DNA from 3 places in the Mesorhizobium vachelliae genome. Region 3 is predicted to be linked to each of the others. Evidence: predicted binding sites of a transcription regulator. Region 3 holds the regulator's gene; each other region holds the start of a gene.

Region 1 (3,271 bases), on a different contig from region 3:
ATAGTCGAAGCGCTCGTCGTCGCCGAGATAGAAGACGACGCGGCCGTCCTTGGCGACGATCGACTCGGCGCCCTCATGCTTGAAACGGCCCATGGCGGTGCGCTTCCTCGGTGTAGAGGTCGGGTCGTTGACGTCGACCTCGACGATCCAGCCGAAACGATTGGGCTCGTTCGGCTCCTTGGCAAGGTTGAAGCGGTCGTAATGCGCGCCCCACTCATAAGCGCCTTCCGGGATGCCGAGGCGCTTGTAATTGGCGGCTTCCTTGTGGCCTTCCGGCAATTCGCCCGAGAAATAGCCGTGGATGTTCTCTTCGGCCATCACATAGGTGCCCCAGGGCGTGACGCCGCCGGCGCAATTGTTGAGGGTGCCGATGGCCTTGGTGCCGGACGGGTCGGCATTGGTCTTGACGCGGTCGTGTCCGGCAACCGGGCCGGACAGCGCCATCTCGGTGGTCGACATGATGCGGCGGTTGAGCTTGCCGTCGCGCACCACTTGCCACTTGCCGCCTTGCTTGCGGATCTCGACGATGGTGCCGCCATGCGCGGCCATCTCGACATCGACCTGCTTCTTCGAAAGCGGCGCCACCTCGGCGGCCTTCTTGCCATCCTTCTCGACGATCGAGACGATGCCGGGGAACATCAGATGCGGGTTGGTGTATTCGTGGTTGACGACCAAAAGGCCGTGCTCGGCCGAGCCGTCGATCGGGATATAGCCGACATAGTCGTTGTTGTAGCCGAATTGCCTGGCCTGGGCCTCGGCCGACTGCTTCAGCGGATCGAACTCCGGCGAGTCGGTGAAGAGCGGATCGCCCCAGCGCAACAGCACGTCGGCGTCATAGCCCGGCGCGACATGGTGCTTGTCGTCGATGCCGGCTTCGAGCTCGTCGAATTTGAAGGCCGAGGCCTCGCTGGCGCGCGCCTCGTCGGCGGCGACCAGCGCCAGCGGGCTGACGGTGGCGGCGATGGCCGAGACGGCCAGCGAGCCCATGAGGAAGCCGCGGCGCGAGAAACGCGCGGCGATGATCTCGCCCATGGTGCGGTTGTCGGTCGGGTTGACGGGCGGGCCGTCATTGTCTTCCAGCTGGCTGGTGCGGAAACGGGTTTCAGGGGTCACGGTCATGGTGTTCCTCTGGCTTCTTGAGGTGGCTGGGATTTTGACCTTTCGACCCCTAAAGCGGGCCGATCACATTTTCGTGACATCGCCGTGATCGAACCGCAAGAGTTGCTTGCCGGCTTGCAGCGCCGGTGTTTTGTGATTCCCGGCTCCGGCCCCTTGTGAGCGGGGGCGCTTCGCCGCCATCAGCTTGACGACTTCGCCCGCTTCGGAAACAAGGGCTGCGGCCGGCGTGGCGACGGCGCTTCGAACAAGGGGACGGCAAGGTGAGTTTCTGGGGACTGGCGCAGCTCGGCATTTCGACCCTGATGTTCCTGCTGGCGGCGATGGCTGCCAAGCAATGGGGGATGGCGCCGAGCCTAGCCAAACTGCTGCTGACGCTGGCGCTCTACACGGCCGGCAATCTCATCATGCTGCGGCTGGTGCGCGAGTTCGGCATGTCGGTGTCGTTCAGCCTGTCGGCGGTGATCCAGCTCGTCGCGGTCAATGTCGCGGCGCTCGCCTTTTTCGGCGAACGGCTCAATGTTTTGCAGGCGACCGGCATGGTGCTGGCGATCGCCGCCGTCGCCCTGATCACGCTCGGGCCCTATATGCAGAAGCTCTGACGTTTGAGCCTCTGATGAAATCATCCACCGGCGCGCTGCTTGCCAAGATCGAATTCCCCCTGCTTCTGGCCGGGCTGGTCATCGCCGGCTGTCTGTGGGGCTTCGAGGAATTGATGGAGGTGGCGCGCGCCACGACTCCGCACGCCTTCGACACGGAAATCCTGCTCGCCTTCCGTCATGCCGGGCAGCCGGACAGCCCGATCGGTCCGCCCTGGCTGCAAGGCGCGGTGCGCGACGTCACCGCGCTGGGCAGCACCGCCGTGCTGGTGATCATCACGGCGGCGACGATTGTCTACCTGCTTTTGATCCGCAGGCCGGGGACGGCGCTGTTCGTATTTGTCGCCATCGCCGGCGGGCAGGTGCTCTCCAGCCTGCTCAAGCTCGAGGTCGACCGGCCGCGGCCAGAACTCGTCTCGCATCTCGTCACCGAGACGTCGCTGTCCTTTCCAAGCGGGCACGCCATGCTGTCGGCGGTGACCTATCTGACGCTGGGCTCGCTGGCGGCCCGCTTCCTGCCGGACCGCAGGACGAAGGTCTTCGTGCTTTGCCTCGCCGTGCTCACCACAGTGCTGGTCGGCACGAGCCGCGTCTATCTCGGCGTGCACTGGCCGTCCGACGTGCTTGCCGGCTGGTGCGCCGGCTTTGCCTGGGCCATGCTGTGCTGGCTTGCGGCTCGCCTGCTGCAGCGGCGCAAAATGGTAACCGACAGCGACTGATCTATGTCTGAAGCATCTAAAATGATGCTTGAGACATTGTAATATCTACAATATACATCCCGTGAAGCTTCGGAGACAGGTTACCGCCAATGATCACTGCCGCACAGATGCGCGCCGCGCGGGCGTTGACCGGGATCGACCAGAAGACGCTGGCCGAGCGCGCCGGGGTCTCGCTGCCGACGATCCAGCGCATGGAGGCGAGCGACGGCGTCGTCCGGGGCGTGGTCGACACGTTGATGAAGGTCATCCAGGCGCTCGATGAGGCGGGCGTGGAGCTGATCGGCGAAAACCAGGCCAGCGAGCGTGGCGGCAGGGGCGTGCGCCTCAAGGCCGCGGTGCAGAGCCCGCAAGGCTGAGCGGCGTCGGCTTGGCTGAACCGGCATTACAGCCGAACCAGCCAGCCAATGCCCTGCTCTCTCACATCGCCGCTTCGATCGGCTCGGCAAGCTTTGGATTGGCGCGCGCGGCGATCAGGCAGCCGGCGACGATGAGGCATGCGCCCGCCAGCGTGGTCCAGGCCACCTTCTCGCCGAAGAAGAACCAGCCAAGCGCGATTGCCCAGATGAAGGCCGAGTATTCGGTCGGGATCAGATATTGCGCTTCGGCACGGGCGTAGGACCAGCTCATCAGGAATTGTCCGGCGAGCGACAGCAGCGCCACCCCGGCCAAGGGAAGCCACAGATCGCCCGGCAGCGCAACGGCGAGCCAGGGTGCTGCGAGACCGAGGATGATCGCGACGAAGAGGTTCTGGAACAGCATGATCTCCACCGGCTTGGCCAGCAGCGCCTGTTGCCGCGAGAGGATCAGATTGTAGGCATAGAACACCGTCGATGCGAG
Region 2 (3,271 bases), on a different contig from region 3:
GCGCAGCGCCGGCACCGAGCGGTCGCCGCGGCGACGGTCGGCAAGCAGGCGGTGCGCATTGGCAATGGCGGCTTCGCCGCCCTTTACCGCGACATACATGTCATGCCTCCATCGTCTTGATGCGGGTGGTGCGCGGCAGGCAGGCAAGGTGGCCTGGCGCCGCCAGGATGATGTCGACGCCGCGCGGAAAACGCTGGTTGTTCTGCTTCCACTGCTCGACGAAATGGCGTGGCATGCCTGGAGGCGCGATCATCGAGGTCTTTTCGATCCCCGGACCTTCGAGCAGCAGTGACGGGCCCGAAGCAAGGTCATCGACCAAGAGGATCAGCGTCGTCGAACGATCGGGATATTCCTGCGTGCCCTGCGCAAAACCGTCGAGCGCCGCCATCTCCTTCGGATTGGCGATCAAGGCGAAATGTGCGTCGGCCGGGGTGTTGGCCAAGGGCGCGCCGGTGTGAAAGCCGAGCCAGGCCTTGACCGGGGCTTCCGCCTGCAGCGGCGGATCGAGCCATGCCGGCGTGTCGTTGTCGCAGAGCGCCAGCGCCACGGCGCCGGCGGTCGCCGACAACGGCACTGGCGGACGGGCCAGCCGCGGCAGCGGCTGGACGGTGCCGGGGCGCGCCATCGCGTCCATGATGGCGCGAAAGACGGCCTGGGCGTTGAAGACCGGCTCGGCGAAGCCGCCGTCGATCGATTGCGTGGCGATATCCATCAGTCCTCTCCGCGCACCATGGTGAAGAAATCCACTTTCGTGGCCGCCGTCTCGACGCGCCGCGTCTCGCGCGCCGCATCGAGCGCCGCGCGTAGGGGCGCGGCGAGCTTTGTCTCGACCGCCTCGCGATGCGCCGGGTCCTGCCACAGCGCGTCGGCGATCGCCGCGAGCCTGGCCTTTCCCTTGTCACGGCCGAGCGCATAGGAATGGCCGACTTGGCCGGAGGGCAGCCGCACCGTGGCGCGGGTGACCGTCGCCTCGCCGACATTGAACGGCGCGCCGCCGCCGCCGATCCGCCCGCGCACCGTCACCAGTCCGGTTTCGGGGCCGCGCAAAAGCTCAGCCTCGGAAGGCAGGCCCGCTTCGCTCCACAGACGGGCGATCTCATCGGCTTCGGCGTGCGCCAGCGTCGCCATCAGGGCTTTCCGTCCGGCCTGCTCGCGCGCTTCCTGTCCTCGCATCGCATCGCTCCTTGCTTGTAAAATTTGTCTATTGATATAGACAACTATACAAATTATACTTACCTCGTACCGAGAGTCCATGACGGGTGGATGACAGGCTCGGAAAATTGCCCGGGCTTGCGAAGAAATGGGGGCGATGGATGGTTGGACTGGCAAGCAGCGTCGAAAGGCGCAACGGCGTGTCGCTGTGGCGGCAGATCGCCGACAAGATATTGCAGGGGATCGCAAGCGGTGATTTCGCCGAGAACGCGGCGCTGCCCCCGGAAATCGCGCTGGCCGAGCGCTACGGCGTCAACCGCCACACGGTGCGCAGCGCCATTGCAGCACTTGTGCAGGAAGGCGTGCTGAGGGCCGAGCAGGGACGCGGCACATTTGTCCTGTCGCGCAAACGGCTGTCCTATCCCATCGGCGCGCGCACGCGCTTCTCGACCGGGCTGCAAGGGCAGACGAGCGAGCGGCATATCGCGCTTTTGTCGTCATCGACGGAACCGGCCACCAAGCGCATCGCCGAGGCGCTGGGCATCGCCAAGGGCGCGGCCGTCATTCGCCTGGAGACGCGCGGCGAGGCTGACGGACACGCGGTGTCGCGCGCGACGACCTGGTTCGATGCCAAACGCTTCGCCGGCATCGAGGCGGCAATGGCGGAAACGGGGTCGATCACCGCCTCGCTGAAGCGCTTCGGCATCAACGATTATCTGCGGCAATCGACGGTGCTGTCGGCACGCCACGCCGATGCCGACGATCTAGCGGCGATGGATTTGCAGCCCGGCGCCATCGTGCTGGTCACTGTCGCCGTCAACGTCACGCTCGACGGTGAGCCGATCCAGTTCGCGGAGTCGCGCTTTCCGGCGGAGCGGGTGGAGTTGAGGCTGTCGGCCGGCGATTAATCGAGCTCACCCCACCTCGATGACCGCCTTGATCAGCCCCGATTTCTCATGCGCCCACCGCGCCAGGTCGCGCGGCGTGCCGGCGAGCGTCGTGCGATGGGTGACCAGCTTGTCCAGCGGCACGGCGCCGTTGCGGATCGATGCGGCGACATGCTCGAAATCGGCCTTGAGCGCGTTGCGGCTGCCGACCAGCGTCATCTCGCGCTTGTGGAATTCGGGGTCGGAGAAGGTGATGTCGTCCTTGACGACGCTGACCAGCACCAGCGTGCCGCCATGCGCGACATAGGCGAAGGCCGACTGCACCGATTGAGTGTTGCCGGTCGCGTCGAAGACGAGGTCGAACCCTTCGCCGCCGGTCGCCTGCCGCACCAGTTCCACAGCCGTCGCCTTCGAGCTGTCCAGCGGGGCAAAGCCGAGCTCCTTTTCGGCGAAGCCGAGACGCTCGGCGCTCATGTCGAGCAGGCTGACATCCAGCCCGGCGATGCGCGCGAAGATCGCCGTGCCGAGCCCGATCGGACCGGCGCCGATGACCAGCGTGCGCTGGCCGGGCACGCCGAGCGATCGGCGCACCGCATGCGCGCCGATCGCCAGGAATTCCACCGCCGCGGCATCGGCCAGCGAGAGGCCGTTCGCCAGATAAAGATTCTGCGCCGGCACCAGGATCTCGTCGCACATGGCGCCGTCGCGATGCACGCCCAGCACCTCGATCTTCACGCAGCAATTCGGCTTGCCGTGCCGGCAGGCGATGCATTTGCCGCATGAAAGATAGGGGTTGATGATCACCGGCTCGCCGACGCCGATCTCGACGCCTTCGCCCTTCTCGACGACCGTGCCCGAGACCTCGTGACCCATGACGCGCGGATAGGCGAGGAACGGGTGCTTGCCTTCGAAGATGTGGTAGTCGGTACCGCAGATGCCGACATGGCTGATCGCGACGCGCGCCCAGCCGGGCGGCGGCGCGCCGGGCGCGGCGCGGTCTTCGAGAACAAGCTCGCCGGGTGAACGGCAGACAACGGCTTTCATGTCGCAAATCCAAAAAAGAAGAGCGCCGGCCTCGCTTGAGCGGGGCCGGCGCGGACGTTTCAGGGAGGAGTCACTTGCCGCGACGGCGCAGGCCGTCGAAGTAGACGATGACGATGATCAGTGCCCCGGTGATGACACGCTGCCAGAAGGTGTTGACGTTGAGCAGATTGGCGCCGTTGTTGATCGTG
Region 3 (3,271 bases):
AATGTCGGTCGGAATCCGCCACGACGATTTGCGCCGGCGCAACCGCGCCATGGTGATTTCGGCGGTGCGCCGCGCCGGCCAGCCCTCGCGCACGGAGATTGCCGCCACCACCGGGCTCAGCCACTCGACCATTTCGGCGATCTCCGCCGATCTGATCCAGGAAGGCATCCTCAGCGAAAGCAAGGCCAGTGAGCCGACGGCGTTGAAACGCGGCCGGCCGCAGATCGGCCTGGCGCTGAACCCCGAAGCCGCGGCGGTGCTGACCGTGGTGTTGTCGCTCAACTTCCTGTCGGTTGCCGTGATCGACTATGCCGGCCAGGTGGTTGCCGAGGAGCAGCAGCGCCTGGACACCCTTGTCATGCCCCGCGACGAGCTGATCGGCCAATGCATGGCGATCGTCCGGCGCCGGCTGCAGGATCCCGACCTCGACCTGGGCAGCGTCGCGCGCATCGCCATGGGGATCCAGGGCATCACCGATTCCCACTCACGCGCCATGCTGTGGTCGCCGATCACGCCGCTGACCGACATTCCGTTCGCCGACCTCCTCGAGAAGGAATTCGGCATTCCCGCCACCATGGAGAACGACTGCAACATGATGGCGGTGGCGCTGCAATGGCGCGATCCCGATCGCTATCGCAACGACTTCATCGCCATCCTCTTGTCGCACGGCATCGGCATGGGTTTGGTGCTGAAGGGCGCGCTGTTCACGGGCACGCATTCCTCGGGCGGCGAGTTCGGGCACATGATCCACCGTCCGGGCGGCGCGCTTTGCCGCTGCGGCAGGCGCGGCTGCGTCGAGGCCTATGCCGGCAATTACGCGATCTGGCGCAGCGCCATGGGAATAAGCGAGGATGCCGCGCCGACCGACGTCGGCGATGCCGACATGCGCGCGCTGGCCGCGAAGGCCCGGCAGGAGGACGGCCCCGAGCGAGAGGCCTATCGCCGGGCAGGCGAGGCGCTGGGCTTCGGTCTCGGCAGCCTTTTCGCCCTCATCGACCCGGCGCCGGTCGCCATGGTCGGTGTCAGCGCGGCCGCATTCGACCTGATCGAGCCGGCGCTAAGGGAGGCGATCGCCCAGACCGCCGGCGGCCAGCACTCCGAATCGATCTCCTTCGACACCGAGCCGAACGAATTGCCGCTGATCCGCGAAGGCTGCGCCATGCGCGCGCTGACCTTCGTCGACCAGGAGATTTTCGCGCCGGGAGGCCAGGCGAGAAGCGGCGCGGGGAAGAACGTCGCCTGATCAGCCTTGAAGTGATCGTCGGTTTCCATGTCCTGCTAGAGCATGTCTCCCGAAAGTGGAAGCCGGTTTCGGGACGAAGACATGCGTAAAATCAAAAGCCTAAGCGCATGAAGCGAAGCGCTTTAGGCGCTGGAAGTTAGCGAAGACCCCGCAGCTTCGTCATTCCAGGGCGGAGCAGGAGCGAAGCTCCGTCGCGTAGACCCTGGAATCCATGCCGTTACCTCGATCGCAGGCGCAGCGGAGCAGAATTCTGCACCGCCCCGGCGCCTCGAAGTCACGGAATGGATCCTCGGGTCTGCGCTGCGTCGCTACGCTCCTTGCTCCGCCCGTGGATGACGAAGCATGAGCGTCTCGGCTAATCGCCGACGCATGCGATCCGCTGACACAGAACGGTCAGCGTCTTCGCACCCTACCCCTAATCCTCGCGGATCGCGTACCCCGCCCCGCGGATGGTGCGGATGACGTCCGGCATGCGGCCGTTGTTGACCGCCTTGCGCAGGCGGCCGACATGGACGTCCACGGTACGCTCGTCGATATAGATCGTCTCGCCCCAGACATTGTCGAGCAGTTGGCTGCGCGAGAACACGCGGCCGGGATGACGCATCATGAACTCGAGCAGGCGGAACTCGGTCGGGCCGAGCCTGATCTCGCTCTTCTTACGATAGACGCGGTGCGATTCGCGGTCGAGCACGATGTCGCCGACCTTGAGCACGCTGGACAGCACCTCCGGCTTGGCGCGGCGCAGCAGCGCCTTGACGCGGGCCATGAACTCCGGCGTCGAGAACGGCTTGACCAGATAATCGTCGGCGCCGGTCGAAAGGCCGCGCACGCGGTCGCTTTCTTCTCCCCGCGCCGTCAGCATGATGATCGGCAGCCGCTCGGTCTCGGGCCGCATCCTGAGACGCCGGCAGAGCTCGATGCCGGACACCGCAGGCACCATCCAGTCGAGCACGAGCAGGTCGGGAACGTTTTCCTGAAGGCGGATTTCGGCCTCGTCGCCGCGGGTCACCACTTCCACCTGGTAACCTTCGGATTCGAGATTGTAGCGGAGCAGCACCCCCAGCGGCTCCTCGTCCTCCACCACCATGATGCGTGGCGCGATCATCGGGGTAACCTTCTCGTCAGGCCGCCGGCGCCGACATTGCCGTCTCGTCCTGCTTCGGACGGTTGGCGGGCAATTGCGTGCCGGTCAACACATAATAGGCGTTCTCGGCGATGTTGGTCACATGGTCGCCGATGCGCTCGAGATTCTTGGCGCAGAACAGAAGATGCGTGCAAGCGGTGATGTTGCGTGGGTCCTCCATCATGTAGGTCAAAAGCTCGCGGAAGACGGAGGTGTATTTGACGTCGATGCGCTCGTCGTCGTTGCGAAGCTTGGCCAGCGCCGTGGCGTCGCCCACTGTGTATTCCTGGATCACGCCCTGGACCTGGATCAGCACCAGCTGCGCCATGGAATCGATCGAATGCGTGAGGTCGCGCGGCGCGGCGCTGACGCCGACCGAGCCGACGCGCTTGGCGATGTTCTTGGCGAGATCGCCGATGCGCTCGAGGTCGCCCGCCATGCGGATCGAGCCGACCACGTTTCGAAGATCGTCCGCCATCGGCTGGCGCTTGGCGATCAGCGTGATGGCGCGGTCGTCGAGCTCGCGCTGACGCGCGTCCATGATGGCATCGTCGGAGACGACGCGCTGCGCCAGCGCATTGTCGCTTTCAAGCAGCGCCCTGGTCGAGGCGCCGACCATCGAGCCGGCGAGGTCGCCCATGTCGTTGATGAGCCGGCTAATCTGCCTCAAGTCCTCGTCGAAAGAGGCGACGGTATGTTCGGCCATGATGATGTCCTCGTATGTCTTCAGCCGAAGCGGCCGGTGATGTAGTCCTGCGTGCGCTTCTCGCGGGGCGAGGTGAAGATCTTCTCGGTCCGGTCGAACTCGACCAGCTCGCCCAGATACATGAATGCCGTCTGCCGCGAGACGCGCGCCGCCTGCTGCATGTTGTGGGTGACGATGACGATCGTGTAGTCGGCCTGCA

The links. The regulator PhoB, encoded in region 3, activates phosphate uptake and scavenging genes when phosphate is short. The targets are predictions, from matches to a motif close to TGTCATNNANCTGTCAT.
Region 1: RFM41_RS06850 (PhoX family protein) is a predicted target of PhoB. The motif match lies at 1,182-1,198, and genes of this name have one in related genera.
Region 2: phnF (phosphonate metabolism transcriptional regulator PhnF) is a predicted target of PhoB. The motif match lies at 1,253-1,269, and genes of this name have one in related genera.

What each region holds. Positions count from the first base shown of each region.
Region 1 is NZ_JAVIIR010000003.1:7,929-11,199, reverse strand. Features, by position in the region: gene RFM41_RS06850 (PhoX family protein) at 1-1,119, opposite strand, end outside; gene RFM41_RS06845 (hypothetical protein) at 1,380-1,718, shown strand; gene RFM41_RS06840 (phosphatase PAP2 family protein) at 1,733-2,434, shown strand; gene RFM41_RS06835 (helix-turn-helix domain-containing protein) at 2,524-2,790, shown strand; gene RFM41_RS06830 (DMT family transporter) at 2,852-3,271, opposite strand, start outside.
Region 2 is NZ_JAVIIR010000001.1:598,183-601,453, reverse strand. Features, by position in the region: gene RFM41_RS02990 (carbon-phosphorus lyase complex subunit) at 1-99, opposite strand, end outside; gene phnH (phosphonate C-P lyase system protein PhnH) at 101-712, opposite strand; gene phnG (phosphonate C-P lyase system protein PhnG) at 712-1,173, opposite strand; gene phnF (phosphonate metabolism transcriptional regulator PhnF) at 1,314-2,060, shown strand; gene RFM41_RS02970 (zinc-binding alcohol dehydrogenase family protein) at 2,067-3,083, opposite strand; gene RFM41_RS02965 (ABC transporter permease) at 3,154-3,271, opposite strand, start outside.
Region 3 is NZ_JAVIIR010000010.1:36,036-39,306, reverse strand. Features, by position in the region: gene RFM41_RS20980 (ROK family protein) at 2-1,243, shown strand; gene phoB (phosphate regulon transcriptional regulator PhoB) at 1,659-2,348, opposite strand; gene phoU (phosphate signaling complex protein PhoU) at 2,365-3,072, opposite strand; gene pstB (phosphate ABC transporter ATP-binding protein PstB) at 3,093-3,271, opposite strand, start outside.